Regions from separate parts of the Arthrobacter sp. E70 genome, predicted to be linked through region 2. Evidence: riboswitches for the same ligand, from Rfam matches in the RefSeq annotation. Region 2 holds a riboswitch; the other holds the start of a gene.
What was found. Region 2 has a riboswitch for glycine ahead of gcvP (aminomethyl-transferring glycine dehydrogenase). Riboswitches for the same ligand answer to the same signal wherever they lie in the genome.
Positions count from the first base shown of each region.

Region 1 (4,415 bases), on a different contig from region 2:
CAACACCCTCCGCGGGAATGATCTGCATCCGGACAGGCAGCACCGTCCCGGAATTGTCGACCTGCCCTTCCGCGGGAAGTGGTGCAGCGGCGGGTGGCATGAGGGATTGAATCGTCATGAGGAACTCCAGGTTCGGCCGGCCACGGGGGCACGGCATGGATCGGGTCCCTCCCCGCTCTGTATTGGACCTGAGAGATTCCGCATGCCCAGCCAGGGCCCGCTTGCACCGTCGGTGAGTGCTGCCAGAGCAGCACTGCTTTCCAGAGTCGCCTCGCCGTGACGGTACATGGGCCTGAGAGATTCCTGGGGAGGATTTGCTCCTACGGCGCCTGCCCGGTGATGGCCGGGAGGACTCTCCCGCCACAGCTCGAAAGGCTGTATTCATGTGTGTTGGTGCGGCCGGTGCCTGCCCCTCCGGATGGGGAGCAGGCACCAGCCACGTCGGTGAACCCGCAGTTAGCGGAGGATGACCGTCCGGTTGCCGGAGAGGACTATTCGTCCTTCAGCATGCCAGCGGACGGCATTCGTGAGGGCCTTGCACTCGGCATCGCGGCCAACGGTGACCAGGTCCGAGGCGGAGTACGTGTGGTCCACCTCGATGACCTGCTGCGAAATGATGGGCCCCTCATCGAGCTCCGAGTTCACGTAGTGGGCTGTGGCTCCCACCGTTTTGACGCCGCGCTCGTAGGCCTGGTGGTAGGGCTTGGCACCCTTGAAACTGGGCAGGAACGAGTGGTGGATGTTGATGGCCCGGCCGTCCAGCTTGCGGGTCAGGCCGTCGCTGAGCACCTGCATGTAGCGGGCAAGCACCACCAGCTCCACGGAGTAATGGTCCACCAGGCCCAGCAAGCGCTCCTCCGCATCCGTCTTGGTGTCCGGAGCCACGGGAATGTGGTGGAAAGGAACACCGTGCCACGCCGCAAGCGGTTCCAGGTCCGGGTGGTTGGACACCACGGCGGCGATCTCCACGGGCAATTCCCCGCTGCGGGCGCGGAACAGGAGGTCGTTCAGGCAATGCTCGTACTTGGAGACCATCACCAGGATGGGCTGCCTGCGTCCGTGGCGTTCCAGGCGCCAGTCCATCTGCCATTCCTGGGCCACCTGCCCGAAACCGGCGCGGAGGCGGGCAAGGTCGATGTCAACCTCGGAGGTGACGTGGACGCGCATGAAGAACCGGCCGCTTGCCCTGTCGCCGAACTGCTTGATGTCCACGATGTAGCATTCCTGATCCAGCAGGAATGCCGACACCGCCTGGACAATACCCAGGGCATCCGGGCAGTGGAACGTCAGCACGAATTCCCTGCCCGTCTCCGGGGGCACGGCCTGGAGCCGGTCTGCCGCGGGGGTTCGGGCCTCGGCGGTGCGGGCGTCGGTGCCGATCACCGCTTGACCTGTTCTTCGGCGGCTTCATCGGCGGCACCCCGCCGGACAGCCATGCCGGATGCTGCCTCAGCGAAGTCCTGGTCTGCCTGCAGTTCAGCTTGGAAGGTGGCAAAACGGGCCTGGTGCGCGGGCCGGCGCCGGAGGACGAACCATGCGGCGCCCAGCATGATGAACCACACCGGGGTGACCAGAAGGGCCACCAGGGTGTCCGGCTGGGTGGTGAGGGCCCAGATCACGAAGGCGAAGAAGGCGAAGACCACCCAAACCATGGCAACGCCGCCGGGCATTTTAAACTTCGATGCCTCATGCAGGTGCGGCCGCCGGCGGCGGAAGGCAATGTAGCTGGCCAGGATGATGGACCAGACGAAGACAAAGCAGACGGCGGAGACGGTGGTCACCATGTCGAACGCCTTGCCCACGTCCTGGCCCGCGTACATGAGGACGACGCCGGACAGCAGCAGCACGCAGGAAAGGAACAGTGCGTTCTGGGGTACCTTCCGCCGGGACAGTTTGCCAAAGACGTCCGGCGCGTCGCCTTCCTGGGCAAGCCCGAAGACCATGCGGGAGGTGGAGTAAATGCCGGAGTTGGCGGAGGACATCGCGGAGCTCAGCACCACGAGGTTGACCACGGTGGCTGCGGCGCCCAGCCCCGCCAGGGAGAACATGGCGATAAAGGGGCTGTGGCCGGCTTTGAACTCGGTCCAGGGGGTGACGGCCATCAGGATGATGAGGGCACCTACGTAGAAGAGGAGCACCCGGATGGGAATGGAGTTGATGGCCTTGGGCAGGTTCCGCTCCGGGTTCTTGGCCTCGGCAGCGGTGGTACCCACCAGTTCGATGCCCACGAAGGCGAAGACGGCGATCTGGAAGCCGGCCACGAAGCCCATGAATTCGTTGGGGAAGAACCCGCCATGGCTCCACAGGTTGGTGAACGTGGCAGGGCCGGCGTCGGACTGGAAACCGGTGAGAATCATGAACAGGCCAACGATGATCAGCGCGGCAATGGCGATGATCTTGATCAGGGCGAACCAGAACTCGGTCTCGCCGAACGCCTTGACCGTGACGAGGTTCAGGAGCAGGAGGATGGCCACGGTGGCCAGCCCGGGAATCCACTGGGGAACCCCGGGCCACAGTTCACGGGAGTAGCCCGCGATGGCGATCACATCGGCGATGCCGGTGATGACCCAGCAGAACCAGTAGGTCCAGCCCGTAAAGAAGCCGGCCCACGGACCCAGCAGGTCAGCGGCGAAGTCACTGAACGACTTGTAGTTGAGGTTGCTGAGCAGCAGTTCACCCATGGCACGCATGACGAAGAACAGCATGAAGCCGATGATCATGTACACGAAGATCACTGAGGGGCCGGCCGCCGAGATGGTCTTGCCGGAGCCCATGAACAGGCCGGTGCCAATGGCGCCGCCGATGGCGATCAGTTGGATGTGGCGGTTGCTGAGCTGCCGCTCCAGGTGCGGGGCTCCGCCGCCGGGGGACGTCGGGGAGTGGGTCGTCATTGAGGAACTCCATCGTTCGAGCGGCACCCGGGGTGTCGCAAAGATTGGATTTCCTCCCCGCTCTGTATGGGACCTGAGAGATTCCGCAGACCCAGGCAGGGCCTGCTTGCACCGTCGGTGAGCCAGGACAGGGCCCGGCTACTTTCCAGAGTCGCCTCACCGCGGCGGTACGTGGGCCTGAGAGTTTCCTGGGGAGGGTTTGCTCCTACGGCGCCTGCTGAACGTACCGGCAGGGCTCTCCCGCCGCAGGTCGAAGGCTCATTTTCAGTTGGACGCCACCACCTCCGAGCTGCGGAGGTTGGGCGATGGGACCGGCGCCGGAACGGGGCTGCTCCGGTTACGCTGAGCCAGCCAGGCCTCGGCGCCAATCCCGGGGATCAGTGTGGTGCCCGTCACGATCGGATGTCAACCCGGGATGTCTTTTCGCGGCAACGGAGCGTCAAGGCCCAGCAGCGTGACGCCGCAATTTGTTTTTGCTTCAACAAACCTGTACCGTGTGAGCCGAATCACCCACATTTGAATAAGCCTTTCGAGCTGTGACGGGAGAGCCCTCCCGGCATCCACCGGACAGGCGCCGTAGGAGCAAATCCTCCCCAGGAATCTCTCAGGCCCATGTACCGTCACGGCGAGGCGACTCTGGAAAGCAGTGCTGCTCTGGCAGCACTCACCGACGGTGCAAGCGGAGCCCTGCCAAGAGCAGGCAACGCGGAATCTCTCAGGTCCAATACAGAGCGGGGAGGAACCCACCGCATGCCGTGCCACTTGGCCGGCCAGACCTGGAGTTCCTCATGACGATTCAATCCGCATCAACATCATTCGTTGACCGCCATATCGGCGCGCGCCGGCAGGCCGACGTCGACACCATGCTGAAAGCCGTCGGCTACGACAGCGTGGATGGCCTCGTTGACGTGGCCGTCCCGGCCTCCATCCGGCAGGAAACTGCCCTGAAGCTCGCCGATGCCCTCAGCGAAGTGGAGGTCCTGGCTGAACTGCGCCGCCTCGCCGCCAAGAACAAGACCGCCGTCCAGATGATCGGCCAGGGCTACTACGACACCATCACCCCGGCCGTCATCCGCCGGAACGTCCTTGAGGCGCCGGCCTGGTACACCGCCTACACGCCCTACCAGCCGGAGATCTCCCAGGGCCGGCTCGAGGCGCTGCTGAACTTCCAGACCATGGTCCAGGACCTGGTGGGCCTGCCGATCGCCAACGCGTCCCTGCTGGACGAGGCCACCGCCGTCGCTGAAGCAGTCCTCATGATGCGCAGGGCCAACAAGAACAAGGCTGCCCGCGACGGCAAGACCGTCCTGGACGCCGACGTCCTGCCGCAGACCATCGCCATCGTCAAGGGCCGCGCTGAGGCGCTCGGCTTCGAGGTGGAGGTTGCCGACCTGTCCAAGGGCCTGCCCGAAGGCGACATCAACGGCATTGTGCTCCAGCAGCCCGGCGTCTCCGGCCGCGTCTTCAACCACGCAGGCGTCATTGCCGAAGCAAAGGAGCGCGGCGCGCTGGTGACGGTGGCCG
Region 1 is NZ_JBYQFR010000025.1:5,459-9,873, reverse strand. It holds gene AC3IMC_RS20055 (methylenetetrahydrofolate reductase) at 1-118, opposite strand, end outside; glycine riboswitch at 271-370, opposite strand; gene purU (formyltetrahydrofolate deformylase) at 457-1,320, opposite strand; gene cycA (D-serine/D-alanine/glycine transporter) at 1,380-2,891, opposite strand; glycine riboswitch at 3,047-3,144, opposite strand; gene AC3IMC_RS20040 (hypothetical protein) at 3,156-3,287, opposite strand; glycine riboswitch at 3,422-3,521, shown strand; gene gcvP (aminomethyl-transferring glycine dehydrogenase) at 3,680-4,415, shown strand, end outside.
Region 1: linked by a shared signal. The riboswitch ahead of cycA (D-serine/D-alanine/glycine transporter) and the one ahead of gcvP (aminomethyl-transferring glycine dehydrogenase) in region 2 are both predicted to bind glycine.

Region 2 (4,415 bases):
GGAACAGGATGAACCCGTTGAAGGAAAACAGTGCCAGGATGTTGGCGCCGATGGCCATGCTGAAGACCCTGTTCCGGAACAAGGACATATCGAGCAGCGGGTTCTTGAGGCCGTGCTGCCGGCGCACGAACACCGCGCCCATCGCCACACCGAAGGCAATGCCGGCAAAGCCCGCCGGGCCGGAGGCCTGGGTGGCAACCTCCTTGATCCCGTACACCGCGGGAACCATGGCAAGCATCGAAAGCAGGACACTGGGGATGTCCACCGCCCCGGGCGCCGGATCCCTGGATTCGGGAATGAATGCCGGTCCGAACCCCAGCTGGGGAAGCATGAGGGGCAGCGCGACCAGGAAAACCGCGCCCCACCAGAACTGCTCCATCAACCAGCCGCCGAAGATCGGCCCCAGGGCCGCGCCACCGGAGAATCCGGCTGCCCAGATGGCAACGGCGAGCCGCCGGCGGCCGGGCTCCGGGAAGATGTTGCGGATCAGTGACAGGGTGGACGGCATCAGCATGGCGCCGAAAAATCCCAGCGCTCCCCGGCCGGCAATCAGCCACTCCGCGCTGGGGGCAAAGGCCGTGACGGCAGAGATACCCGCGAAGCCTGTGCTGCCGATGGTCAGCAGCCGCCGCCGCCCGATCCGGTCACCCAGGCTTCCCATCGAAACGAGCAGCCCGGCCAGCACCAGGGGGTAGACGTCCACGATCCACAGCAGTTGCACGCCCGAAGGCTCGAGGGCGCGCGTGATGGCGGGCAGGGCGAACGTCAGGGCCGTGTTGTCCACGGCCACGAGCAGCACCGGGAACATCAGTAACGCCAGGGCCAGCCAGTCACGCCTCGGCGAAGGCGTCGCGGGGCTCTCCGTCTGGCCTGGTGCAAGAGAGCTGGTCGAAGTGGTCATGGAAATAACTATACCGTCCAGACGGTATAGTTTCAGATTATCCGGTTTCGACCTGGTCAAGGGCATGATGGGAGGCATGCCCCGCAAGCCCGTAGCCCGAGATGCCGTCCTTGACGCCTTTGAGTCCCTCCTCATCGAGGTGGGCGAGAGGGCGGCGACCCTCGACGCAGTTGCCCGGAAAGCAGGCGTGTCCAAGGGGGGCCTGCTCTATCACTTTCCCAACAAGGAAGCGCTCATCGAGGTGCTGCTGGAACGGCTGGACGTGCTGGCCGGCGCGGACGCGGACGCGATGGCCGAAGCTCCCGAAGGAGCCGCGGCCTACTTCATCAGGTCCTCGGTCTGGGCGGACACGCCCCTGGACCGGGCCATCGTGGCAGCCACCCGGCTTGCCGAGGTGGCGCACGAAGAAACGAGGCGGCGGTTTGCCGCAATCCAGCGGCGCTGGCTCGACGAGATCGCCGCGGATGTAGGGCCCGCCCTGGCCAAGGCCGTGCTGTACATGGGCGACGGCCTGTACTTTAACGCCATGCTCTCCGTGGGGCCGGTTCCCGAAGGTGGAGCGGCGGCGGACGTGGACGAGTTGCTGGCCGCGCTGGAGCGGCTCCGGCGGTAGGAACCATTTGCCCCGCGGGCTCCCGCGTAGGAGAATTAAGCGCTGTGGGAGCCTCAGTGTTCCCGCAAAATCCAAATGAATAGCCTTTGATCTGCGGCGGGAGAGTCCTGCCGGAAGTACAGGCAGGCGCCGTAGGAGCAAACCCTCCCCAGGAATCTCGCAGGCCCCTGTACCGCCGCGGCGAGGCACCTCTGGAAAGTAGCAGGCAGCGTTCCCTGCCACCCTGTCGGGAGTGGAAAGCTGCTGTGCTCACCGACGGTGCAAGCGGGTCCTGTCCAGGCAGGCAACGCGGAAACTCTCAGGTCCAATACAGAGCGGGGAGGAACCCGAATCGCTGTGGCGTACCCTGCGCCGCCTGAGTAAATGGAGTTCCTTCGTGTCGGTTAGTTCAGCCTCCACCACCTTCGTAGACCGCCATATCGGCGCGCGCCGCCAGGCCGACGTCGAGACCATGCTCAAGGCCGTCGGGTACGACAGCGTCGACTCCCTGGTGGACACCGCCGTTCCCCAGGTCATCCGCCAGGAAACCGCCCTTCGGCTCCAGGACGCCCTCAGCGAGGTTGAGGTCCTCGCGGAGCTGCGGAAGCTCGCCGGGAAGAACAAGACCGCCGTGCAGCTGATCGGCCAGGGTTACTACGACACCGTGACGCCGCCGGTGATCCGCCGGAACATTTTGGAATCCCCGGCCTGGTACACCGCCTACACGCCCTACCAGCCCGAAATTTCCCAAGGCCGGCTGGAGGCACTGCTGAACTTCCAGACCATGGTCCAGGACCTGGTGGGCCTGCCCATCGCCAACGCGTCGCTGCTCGATGAAGCCACGGCAGTGGCAGAGGCCGTGCTGCTGATGCGCCGGTCCAACAAGACCAAGCCCGCCGCCGAGGGCAAGACCGTCCTGGACATCGACGTGCTGCCGCAGACCATTGCGATCGTCAAGGGCCGTGCCGAGGCGCTCGGCTTTGAGGTGGAGGTCGCGGACCTGTCCCAGGGCCTGCCCGACGGCGACATCAACGGCATCGTGCTGCAGCAGCCGGGCGCCTCCGGCCGGGTGTGGGACCAGTCCGCCGTGATCGCCGCCGCCAAGGAACGGGATGCGCTGGTGACGGTGGCCGCCGACCTACTGGCCCTGACCCTGATCACCCCTCCCGGCGAGCAGGGGGCCGACATCGCCGTCGGCTCGGCCCAGCGCTTCGGCGTCCCGCTGTTCTTCGGTGGCCCGCATGCTGCCTACATGGCTGTCCGCAAGGGCCTGGAACGCTCCCTGCCCGGCCGCCTGGTGGGTGTGTCCAAGGACGACGCCGGCGTCCCGGCCTACCGGCTGGCGCTGCAGACCCGTGAGCAGCACATCCGCCGCGAGAAGGCCACGTCCAACATCTGCACCGCCCAGGCGCTCCTGGCCATCGTTGCCTCCATGTACGCCGTCTACCACGGCCCGGACGGGCTGAAGGCGATCGCCGAGACCGCTCACAGCCACGCGCGCACCCTCGCGGCCTCCCTCGAGGCCGCCGGAATCGACGTGGCCCACCGGAGCTTCTTCGACACCCTGACTGTCCGGGTCCCGGGCCGTGCAGCTGCGGTTGTTGCCGATGCCGAGGCGCGCGGCATCAATCTGCGCCGTGTCGACGCCGACACCGTGGGCATCTCCCTGGACGAAACGACGACGGCGGCCATCGTCGCCGAGGTCGCGGACGTCTTTGGCGCCACCGTGGCCGGGAGCGAAGGCTTTGCACTGGAAGCCGGCGTCGAGCGTTCCTCCGACTACCTGCAGCACCCGGTGTTCAACACCCACCGCTCAGAAACCCAGCTCCTGCGCTACATCCGCAAGCTCTCCGACCGTGACCTGGCCCTGGACCGCACCATGATCCCGCTGGGCTCGTGCACGATGAAGCTGAACGCCACCGCCGAAATGGAAGCCATCTCCTGGCCCGAGTTCGCCTCAATCCACCCGTTCGCCCCGGATTCCCAGACCGCAGGCTGGCGCGAACTCATCACCGACCTGGAAGCTGACCTGACCGCCATCACCGGCTACGACCAGGTGTCCATCCAGCCCAACGCCGGGTCCCAGGGCGAACTCGCGGGCCTGCTGGCCATCCGCGGCTACCACCACTCCCGCGGAGACCAGCAGCGCAACGTCTGCCTGATCCCGGCCTCGGCCCACGGCACCAACGCCGCCTCGGCCGTGCTTGCCGGCATGAAGGTCGTCGTCGTCGCCACCGCGGCAGACGGCACGATCGACCACGCCGACCTCGAGGCCAAGATCGAAGCGAACCGGGACGCGCTGTCCTGCATCATGATCACCTACCCGTCCACGCACGGCGTCTACGACGGCGACGTCCGCGAAGTCTGCGACGCCGTGCACGCCGCCGGTGGCCAGGTCTACATCGACGGTGCCAACCTCAACGCCCTTGTTGGCCTCGCCCAGCCGGGCAAGTTCGGCGGCGACGTCTCGCACCTGAACCTGCACAAGACCTTCTGCATCCCGCACGGCGGTGGCGGGCCGGGCGTCGGACCGGTCGCTGCCAAGGCCCACCTGGCGCCGTTCATGCCGGGCGACGCAAACACCTGGAATGCCGGGTCGGGTGCCGCCGACGTGCCGATTTCCGCCTCCCGCTTCGGCTCGGCCGGTGTCCTGCCCATCTCCTGGGCGTACGTGAAGCTCATGGGCGGTGAAGGCCTGACCGAGGCCACCAAGTCCGCGCTGCTCGCCGCCAACTATGTTGCCTCGCGCCTGAACGAGTACTTCCCCGTCCTCTACACGGGAGAGGGCGGCCTGGTGGCGCACGAGTGCATCCTGGACCTACGCGCCCTCACCGCCAAGACCGGCGTCACTGCCGAGGATGTGGCTAAGCGCCTCATCGACTTCGGCTTCCACGCCCCCACCCTCGCGTTCCCAGTGGCGGG
Region 2 is NZ_JBYQFR010000023.1:2,076-6,490, reverse strand. It holds gene AC3IMC_RS19740 (MFS transporter) at 1-901, opposite strand, end outside; gene AC3IMC_RS19735 (TetR/AcrR family transcriptional regulator) at 978-1,514, shown strand; glycine riboswitch at 1,602-1,699, shown strand; gene gcvP (aminomethyl-transferring glycine dehydrogenase) at 1,891-4,415, shown strand, end outside.